One region of the Streptomyces kanamyceticus genome, then DNA from elsewhere that is predicted to be linked to it. Evidence: riboswitches for the same ligand, from Rfam matches in the RefSeq annotation. Region 1 holds a riboswitch; each other region holds the start of a gene.
What was found. A riboswitch is a leader RNA that binds a small molecule or an ion and turns the genes downstream of it on or off. The one in region 1 is predicted to bind cobalamin.
Positions count from the first base shown of each region.

Region 1 (3,199 bases):
GGCGACCGTGCGCGCGGCGAGGTCGGCGACGACCAGGAACACCGCGCCCATCAGCGCCACCACCGGGAGCAGCGCGCGGTGCGCGGCGCCGACCAGCATGCGGGCGGCGTGCGGCACCATCAGGCCGACGAACCCGATGGCCCCGCTGTACGCGACCAGGACGCCGGTCAGGAGCGAGGCGAGCACGAAGACCGCGGCGCGGAAGCGCGCCGTGTCCAGGCCGAGGACGGTGGCGCCCTCCTCGCCGACGAGCAGCAGGTCCAGGGGGCGGGCGAGCGCCATCAGCAGGGCCGTGCCGACGACCAGGGCGCAGCAGGGCAGGGCGAGCATGTCCCAGCGGGCGCTGCCGAGGCCGCCGAGCGTCCAGTACAGGACTTCCTTGAGGTGGTCAGCGCTGTCCGCGGTGACCAGGATGAGGCTGGTCAGGGCGGTCAGGATGTACGAGACGGCGACGCCCGCGAGGATCAGTCGGCCGGTCGCGAACCCGCCGCCGCCGCTGCGGGCCAGCGTGTAGACGAGGACCAGCGAGATCAGCGCGCCCACGAAGGCCGCGGCGGGGATGGTGACCGTGGTCGCCAGGGCCGAGCCGACACCGAAGGTGCCGCCGAGCACGATGGCGCCGACCGCGCCCACGGAGGCGCCCGAGGAGACGCCGAGCAGGAAGGGGTCGGCGAGGGGGTTGCGGACGAGGGCTTGGAGGACGGTGCCGATGACGGCGAGTCCGGCGCCGACGGCTGCGCCGAGCAGGACTCTGGGGAGTCTTACGTCCAGCACGATCGTGCGGAACGGGGAGGGTTCCGCGTTTCCCGTGAGGATCTCCAGGACCTGGCCCGGGGGGATCCGCACCGAGCCGAGGGCGAGCCCCGCGACCGTCGCTGCCGCGAGGGCTGCGGTGAGTACGGTGCAGATCAACAGGTGCTGCCCCCGTGACCTGCGTTTATCGCCCTTCGGGCTCGTCCTCAATCGCCGGACGGGCTGGAACTTGCTCCCCACGGTCCGAACCTGGCTCACAGCTGCGCCGCCAGCTTCCTCACCGCCTCCGGTGCTCGTACGCCCGTCACCATGTCCGAAAGCGGCAGCACCGCGAAGCTCTTGTTCTTGATGGCGGGGACGTCGGCCAGGGCCGGGTCGTCGAGGAGGCGCTTCTTCTTCTGGGCCAGCGTCGTCGCGCCGTAGTCGAGGATCACGATGGTCTCGGGGTTGCGGTCCACGACCGTCTCCCAAGAGGCGTCGGCGAAGGACTTGTCGACGTGGGAGAGGATGTTGCGGCCGCCCGCCCGCTTGATGATGTCGTTGCCGATGCCTCGGCCGCCGACGCTGAACGCCGTCTTGTCGCCGCTGTCGTAGACGAACACGGACCGGGGCTTCTTGCCCTTCGACTTCTTCGCCGTGGCGGCCAGTTCGCGCTCGGCGCCGCCGACCCAGGTGTCCGCGCGGTCCCGCACCCCGAAGGTGGCGCCGACCTCGCGGACCTCGCGGAAGACGTCGTTCATGGTGACGGGGCGCTTCGCGCAGCCCTCGATGTTCAGGCGGCTCTCGATGCCGGACTTGGCGAGCGCTCCGCGGCTTCGTCCGTCGCCCGCGAGGAAGGCGCTCGCGTAACCGCCGTACACGAAGTCGGGGTTGGCGGCGAGCAGCTTCTCGTAGGAGGGGTACTCCTTGGCGACGACGGGGAGGGAGTCGTATGCCTTCGCGTACTTCGGCAGGACCTTGTCGTCGAGGTAGGCGGTCCCCGCCATGCGGTCCTTGAGGCCGAGTTCCAGCATCACCTCGGTGGCGTGCTGGTTCATGGTGACGGCGCGCTTCGGGGGTGCCTCGTACGTCGTCTTCACACCGCAGTTGGTGACGGTGTACGGGAATCCCGCGGCCTTGGCGGCGGGCTCGCTGTCACCGCCGGAGTCCGACGAGGAGCACGCGGCGAGCGGGACGAGCAGGGTGGCCGCGGCGAGCACGCGTATGCCGGTGTGACGTCGGGACATGGCTGTTGCTGCCTCCTCCAGGGGATTTCCGCGTCCCCTGCGTAGCGTGGAGAAGGGCGGCAGGTCAGTTCCTGACTCCCCCGCCCCTGAATGGGGGTGGGGTCACAGTGGCGGGACCGTGCCGGGTTCGCACCGGCTTCCTGGCTCCTGCCGCCCTCTTGGGTAAGGCCGAGTAAAGCTGAGTAAAGATCAGTATGCCTCTACGACCTTTACCTCTTCCTCGGTGACCTCGCCCTCGACGATCCGGTAGGAGCGGAACTGGAAGGGGCCCGCGTCGTCGGTGTCCGCCGTGGAGACCAGGACGTAGTGCGCGCCGGGCTCGTTGGCGTAGGTGATGTCGGTGCGCGAGGGGTAGGCCTCGGTCGCGGTGTGCGAGTGGTAGACGATCACCGGCTCCTCGTCGCGGTCGTCCATCTCGCGGTAGAGCTTGAGGAGGTCGGTCGAGTCGAACTCGTAGAACGTGGGCGAGCGGGCCGCGTTCAGCATCGGGATGAAACGCTCGGGGCGGCCGGTGCCCTCCGGGCCCGCGACCACACCGCAGGCCTCGTCGGGGTGGTCCTGGCGCGCGTGCGCGACGATCTGGTCGTGGAGGGCCTGGGTGATGGTCAGCATGGCAGCCAGGATAAGCAGAGGGGCCGGCCCGTACCGAGGAGTGGTACGAACCGGCCCACATGCTGGGATCCAGCGGTTGCCGCGTTACGTGCGCTACTTCACCGCGTCCTGCGGCTCGGCCTTGCCGCCGCCGGACACCTGGGTGTTCCTGCGCTGCATGACCAGGTAGCCGACGCCGAGGATCAGGGCCCAGACCGGAGCCGCGTAGAGCGAGATGCGCGCGTCCTTGTCGATGCCCATCATCACGATCACCATGCCGATGAAGGCGAGGGCGAACCAGCTCGTGTACGGGGCGCCCGGCGCCCGGAAGGTGGACTGCGGGAGCTCGCCGCGGTCGGCCTTGCGGCGGTACTTGATCTGGCAGACCAGGATCATGATCCAGGCCCACATGCCGGAGATGGTCGCGAAGGAGACGACGTAGTTGAACGCCTCGCCCGGCCACTGGTAGTTGATCCAGACGCCGACCAGCATCAGCGCGGCGGAGAAGGTCGTGCCGACGAGCGGCAGGCCGTTCTTCGTGAGCTTGGTGAAGAACTTCGGGCCCTGGCCGTTCATCGCCAGGTCGCGCAGCATGCGGCCGGTGGAGTACATGCCGGAGTTGCAGGAGG
Region 1 covers NZ_CP023699.1:6,311,760-6,314,958, reverse strand. The annotation lists gene CP970_RS27130 (FecCD family ABC transporter permease) at 1-915, opposite strand, end outside; gene CP970_RS27125 (ABC transporter substrate-binding protein) at 1,008-1,979, opposite strand; cobalamin riboswitch at 2,025-2,167, opposite strand; gene CP970_RS27120 (Mov34/MPN/PAD-1 family protein) at 2,169-2,591, opposite strand; gene CP970_RS27115 (amino acid permease) at 2,685-3,199, opposite strand, start outside.

Region 2 (3,199 bases), 2.8 Mb from region 1:
GTGAAGGTGGGCGCGCTGGTCTTCGTCCTGACCATGGACAAGACCGTCGCGATCAACTTCCAGTTGCTCGGCGGCATCTGGATCCTGCAGACGATGCCCGCGCTGGTCGGCGGCCTGTTCACCCGCTGGCCCCACCGCTGGGCGCTGCTCGCGGGCTGGGCGGTCGGCATGGTCTACGGCACGCTCGCGGCGTACGGCGTCGCCTCGCCCACGCAGAAGCACTTCGGTGGCTCGTCCGACACGATCCCCGGCATCGGTGAGATCGGCTACATCGGCCTCACCGCGTTCGTCCTGAACGTGATCGTGACCGTGGTCCTCACCTTCGCCCTGAAGGCGCTGAAGGCCCCCGAGGGCATCGACGAGACCTCGCCCGGGGACTACACGGCGGACGCGGGCGATCCCGGCGTGGTCCAGGACCTGCCGAAGGCGACGGCCGGCGCCGGGCACTGATCCCCTGACCCGCTCCTTCCACACCCGACATGGGCCGCCGGAAAACCGGCGGCCCATCGTCGTACCCCTGTTGCACACTTCGCCACATGGACATCACGATCAGAGACGCGCGCCCCGACGAGTACGAGGCGTTGGGCGACCTCACCGCGGGGGCATACCTCGACGACGGACATCTGAGCCTCGGGGCCGACGACCCCTACCTCTCGGTGCTGCGGGACGTGGCGGGACGCGCCGCGCAGACCGAGGTCCTGGTGGCCGCGGCCGACGAGGGGCCGCTCGGCTGCGTGGCCTTCGTCCCGTCCGGCGGGCCGATGGCCGACATCGCGCGGGCCGACCAGGCGGAGATCCGCATGCTGGCCGTATCCGCCGCGGCGCGCGGCAGGGGCGCGGGCGAGACCCTGGTGCGGGAGTGCCTGCGGCGCGCCAGGGACGCGGGCCGCACGGGGCTCGTCCTGTCCACCCAGCCCTCGATGCGTGCCGCCCACCGGCTCTACGAGCGCCTCGGCTTCGTACGGACCCCGGAGCGGGACTGGCAGCCGATCCCCGACCTGACGCTGCTGACCTACGAGTTGACGTTCTAGGACACTCTCCGCACCACCGGCCGTTCGGCGTCGACACAAGATGTGGGCCTGCTTCAGAAACCCGGCACAAGATGTATGCTCGTGCTCGCTGTCGTCGCAGGGGAATCCGGTGCAAGTCCGGAACTGTCCCGCAACGGTGTATGTGTACGTCTTTGTCGTACCCGCAAGTCCGAGGACCTGCCGGCAGCGCACCCGAGCCGTCCGGCCCGGGTGCCGACCGTCCGGGCCTCGTGGAGTGGGCCGGTGGACGCGGTACGCCGCCCTGCCCGGGTGCGCCCGTGCACCATTCCCTCCCCTGGCCCAGAGCCGAGCGAGGGAGAGCTCCACGTGACCATCGCGCCTGCCGAACCTGCGTCAGCGACGACCACGCCGACCGCCGAGGGTACCGACGCGCCAGGGACCGCGCTGCTGCGCACCCTGACCGACCTCACCGCCGACCTGCCCGACGCCGACGCGGGGCGGGTCGCCGCCGCCGCGCTGCGCGGCAGGTCGGCCCGGGCCGACGTGGCCGAGCTGCGGGAACTGGCGACCGAGGCGGCCGCGGGGCTCATCTCGGAGGACCCGGCGTACTCCAAGCTCGCCGCCAGGCTCCTGTCGATCGGCATCCGCGAGGAAGCGGCCACGCAGGGCGTGCGCTCCTTCACCGACTCCGTCGCGGTCGGCCACCGCGAGGGCCTGATCGCCGACCGCACGGCGTCCTTCGTCACCGAGCACGCGGCCCGGCTCGACGCGCTCGTGGACGCCGCGCTCGCGGACGGCGCGGACTTCCGCTTCGGCTACTTCGGCCTGCGCACCCTGCACAGCCGCTACCTCCTGCGCCACCCCATCACCCGGCAGGTCATCGAGACCCCGCAGCACTTCATGCTGCGCGTGGCGAGCGGCCTCGCGGAGACTGCATCTGATGCAAAGACAGCCAGCGCCCGCGCCCTGGACGAGGTCGCCGCGCTGTACGGCCTGATGAGCCGCCTGGACTACCTGCCGTCCTCGCCGACGCTGTTCAACTCCGGCACCCGGCACCCGCAGATGTCCTCCTGCTACCTCCTGGACTCCCCGCTCGACGAGCTCGACTCGATCTACGACCGCTACCACCAGGTCGCGCGGCTCTCCAAGCACGCGGGCGGCATCGGGCTCTCCTACTCCCGCATCCGCTCCCGCGGTTCGCTGATCCGCGGCACGAACGGGCACTCCAACGGCATCGTGCCGTTCCTGAAGACCCTCGACGCCTCGGTCGCGGCCGTGAACCAGGGCGGGCGCCGCAAGGGCGCGGCCGCGGTCTACCTGGAGACCTGGCACTCCGACATCGAGGAGTTCCTGGAGCTGCGCGACAACACCGGTGAGGACGCGCGCCGCACGCACAACCTCAACCTCGCGCACTGGATCCCCGACGAGTTCATGCGCCGGGTCGCCGCCGACCAGGACTGGTCGCTGTTCTCCCCGGCCGACGTGCCCGAGCTCGTCGACCTGTGGGGCGAGGAGTTCGACGCCGCCTACCGCGCGGCGGAGGCCGCGGGTCACGCGAAGAAGACCATCCCGGCCCGGGACCTGTACGGCCGCATGATGCGCACCCTCGCGCAGACCGGCAACGGCTGGATGACCTTCAAGGACGCCGCCAACCGCACCGCCAACCAGACGGCGGAGCCCGGCCACACGGTGCACTCCTCCAACCTCTGCACGGAGATCCTGGAGGTGACGGACGACGGGGAGACGGCCGTCTGCAACCTCGGCTCGGTCAACCTCGGATCGTTCGTACGCGAGGGTGACATCGACTGGGAGCGGCTCGACGAGACCGTCCGCACCGCCGTCACCTTCCTCGACCGCGTCGTCGACATCAACTTCTACCCGACCGAGCAGGCCGGGCGCTCCAACGCCAAGTGGCGCCCGGTGGGCCTCGGCGCGATGGGCCTCCAGGACGTCTTCTTCCAGCTGAAGCTGCCGTTCGACTCCCCCGAGGCGCGCGCCCTTTCCACCCGCATCGCCGAGCGCATCATGCTCGCTTCGTACGAGGCGTCCGCGGACCTCGCCGAGCGCAACGGCCCGCTGCCCGCCTGGGAGAAGACCCGCACCGCGCGCGGCGTCCTGCACCCCGACCACTACGGCGTCGAGCTGACCTGGCCGGAGCGCTGGGCGGCCCTGCGGGAGCGCATCGCCACGACCGGCATGCGCAACTC
Region 2 covers NZ_CP023699.1:3,535,683-3,538,881, forward strand. The annotation lists gene mctP (monocarboxylate uptake permease MctP) at 1-450, shown strand, start outside; gene CP970_RS14280 (GNAT family N-acetyltransferase) at 537-1,031, shown strand; cobalamin riboswitch at 1,107-1,230, shown strand; gene CP970_RS14285 (ribonucleoside-diphosphate reductase subunit alpha) at 1,359-3,199, shown strand, end outside.
Region 2: linked by a shared signal. The riboswitch ahead of CP970_RS14285 (ribonucleoside-diphosphate reductase subunit alpha) and the one ahead of CP970_RS27125 (ABC transporter substrate-binding protein) in region 1 are both predicted to bind cobalamin.

Region 3 (3,199 bases), 6.0 Mb from region 1:
CAGGTCCGACATGGGCGTGGTGAACGCGAACAGGAGCACCCCGAGCGAGGCCGCAGAGGTCCGCAGGAGCAGCCCGCCCGCGCGCGCCGGGCCGCCGTCGGCGAGCGTGACGAACCCGTCGGGCCCGCCGACCTGGACGAGCAGGGTCACGGCGCCGGTGACGCAGAAGCCGAGCGGCACGCGGTAGGCACGCCACAGTTTGCGCGGCGGCACACCGGCCGGGCCGAGCAGCACGGCGAGCGCGGCGGTCAGGACGAGGACGGCGCCGGGCCAGGGCGGCAGCGAGATGGCGAGCACGGTGAGGCCGAGCCCGAGCACGGCCTTGTCCACGGGATGGCGGCGGCGCCAGCGACTGCTGTGCGCCGCCGCGTCGATGGGCAGCACGCGGGGTCAGACCTCTTCGGTCTCGGGGCGCGCGCCCTCCGCGTCGTCCTGCGCGCGCACGCGCTCCGCGCCCTGGCGACGCCCCCTGCGCAGCCCGAAGTAGTACGCGAGCACGCCCGCGCCGAGGGCCGCCTGCAGCGCGAACAGCGCCGATTCGACCTCCCCGGAGGGCGGCTCGTACAGGGGCGAGAACCAGGGCTTGTAGTCCGGCTTGATCTCGGTGATCGCCGACTCGGCCTGCGCGTCGGCACCGGCGAACGGCTCTTCCTTGTCGTCGCCGAGGCCGAGTGCCAGGGGCAGCACCGCGAGCGCGGCGACGATGAGGAGCAGCAGCGTATTGATCTTCGCGTTCCGGTTCATCAGGCACCGGCCCCCGTCTTCTCCGTCTTGATCACGGCACTCTCCGCACCGGCCTTGCGCTGAAGCAGGACGCCGAGCCGGGTGAGTTCGCCCTTGCTGGACTGCACGAGCAGCCGCATCACCACGACGGTGAGCAGGCCCTCGCTGACGGCCAGCGGGATCTGCGTGACGGCGAAGATGCCGCCGAACTTGCCGAGCGCGCCGAAGAATCCGCTGCTGGGGTCGGGGAAGGCCAGGGCCAGCTGGACACTGGTGACGCAGTACGTGGAGAGGTCGGCGACGAAGGCGCCGAAGAACACGGCGACCATCAGCGGCACGTCGTACCGCTTGAGGAGCCGGTAGACGGCGTATCCGGCCCAGGGCCCGACGATCGCCATCGAGAAGACGTTGGCCCCGAGCGTGGTGAGCCCGCCGTGGGCGAGCAGCAGGGCCTGGAACAGCAGCGTGATGGTGCCGAGCACGGTCATGATCGGCGGCCGGAACAAGATGGCGCCGAGCCCGGTCCCCGTCGGGTGCGAACAACTGCCCGTCACCGAGGGGATCTTCAGGGCGGAGAGGACGAAAGTGAAGGCTCCGGAGGCACCGAGGAGCAGGGTGCTCTCCGGTGTTCCTTGACTTCACGGGTCAGGGAACGGACTCCGTGGACGACGAACGGCGCGGACGCTACGCCCCAGGCGATCGCGTGCGCCGGTGGGAGGAAACCCTCGGCTATGTGCATGGCTCGGCAGACCCTCTCCAGCACCTCGTGGATGGACAACGCGCCTTGGCCGGTCTCCTGGCTGACGGGTCGTACCGACCGGACTCCGCCTTCCCGGGGGCTTGCGCACCCAGTGGCTGCCGCGAGGGCTGGAGCCGGACTTCCCGATCACAGTGGCGAGGGCCGCACCGGCATCACACCGGATTTCCCGTTCACCAAGGCGTCGTGACAGTAGTCCGCAACTGATCAAACTGACAACCTGCGCATGGGGAGCGGCGGAGGCGCGCGCCAGCGCACGCCCGCACGTCGTACGCCCCGTGAGCGGGGCGGCACCTTCATGCCTTCCTGCCGTATCCCGTCGCGGACCTTCCGGCGGAGCACCAGGTCTCGCATGCTGATGTCATGCGTCAGGGTGTGGCAGCCGTCGGCAGCGTGGTCTTCTTCGTGGTGGCACCGGGGGTGGTGACCGGCGTGGTGCCGTGGTGGCTCTCGGACGCCTGGTCGGCCGGCGGTTCCTGGAACTGGTCGGTGGGCGCGCTCGGTTGGGCCCTGCTGCTCGGCTCGGCGGCGCTCCTCGTGCACTCCTTCGGCCGTTTCGTGGCGCAGGGCCTTGGTACGCCCGCTCCGGTGGCGCCCACGGAACGCCTGGTGATCACCGGCGCCTACCGCTACGTGCGCAACCCGATGTACGTGGCGGTCGTCGCGCTCATCCTGGCCCAGGGCCTGGTCCTCGCGCGGCCCCTGCTGCTCGGCTACGGCCTGGTGGCGTGGGCGGTGATGGCCACGTTCGTCCGCGCCTATGAAGAGCCCACGCTGCGGCGGCAGTTCGGAGCGGAGTACGAGGTGTACCAGGGCGTGGTGCGGGCGTGGATCCCCGGACTGCGGGCGTACGAACCGGCGGCCCGCCCGGCGGACGGCCGCTAGCCGGCGCCGCCGGTCATGCGGCGGGCAGCCGCGTGTCGACGTCGAGGAGCGCGAGGAACGCGGCGGCCGCGGGGGACGGGGCGGCGCGGCTCCAGACGAGGCGTTCCACCCGGACGGGACCGTTGGTGAGGGGCACGCCGCGCAGGCCGTGGAGTCCGGCGGCGAACAGTTCGGGCAGCAGGGCGATGCCGAGTCCGTTGCGGACCATCCGGGCCATGAGCTCCACGCCGGACACCTCGAAGGCGACCTCACGGCGCAGGCCCGCCGCCGCGAAGGCCGCGTCCGACTGGGCGCGGGCCGCGCTGCCGTCGGCGAAGTCCACGAACAGTTCGCCGGCGAGCGCGCCGAGGTCCACCCTGTCCCGCGTGGCGAGGGGGTGGTCGGGGGCGACCACGGCGACGTGCCGCCCCAGGGCGAGCTCCCGGTCGCGGACGCCCTGGGTGCGGAACCCGGGCGGCACCCCGAGGAACGCCGCGTCCAGGGCGCCGTCCCGCACCTGCCCGACGAGCCGTTCGCTGGCCCCGGCCCGTAGGTGGATCCGGACCTGGGGGTAGCGCCTGCGGAAGTCCCCGAGGATCGCGGGGAGATCGACGGCCGTCACGGTGGGGATCGAGCCGACGGTCAGCGTGCCGCGTATCTGGCCGGAGGCCGCCGCGACCTCCGCGCGGGCCCGTTCGGCCGCCTCCAGGGCCTGGCGGGCCGCGGGCAGGAAGGCCTCTCCCGCTGCGGTGAGCCGCACCCGGCGGCTGGTCCGCTCGAACAGCCTGGCGCCCAGCTCCTTTTCGAGACGCGCCACCTGGTGGCTGAGCGCGGACTGGACGACGTGACACCGCT
Region 3 covers NZ_CP023699.1:357,594-360,792, reverse strand. The annotation lists gene cbiQ (cobalt ECF transporter T component CbiQ) at 1-384, opposite strand, end outside; gene CP970_RS01425 (energy-coupling factor ABC transporter substrate-binding protein) at 391-744, opposite strand; partial or broken gene CP970_RS01420 (energy-coupling factor ABC transporter permease) at 744-1,462, opposite strand; cobalamin riboswitch at 1,493-1,676, opposite strand; gene CP970_RS01415 (methyltransferase family protein) at 1,844-2,365, shown strand; gene CP970_RS01410 (LysR family transcriptional regulator) at 2,379-3,199, opposite strand, start outside.
Region 3: linked by a shared signal. The riboswitch ahead of CP970_RS01420 (energy-coupling factor ABC transporter permease) and the one ahead of CP970_RS27125 (ABC transporter substrate-binding protein) in region 1 are both predicted to bind cobalamin.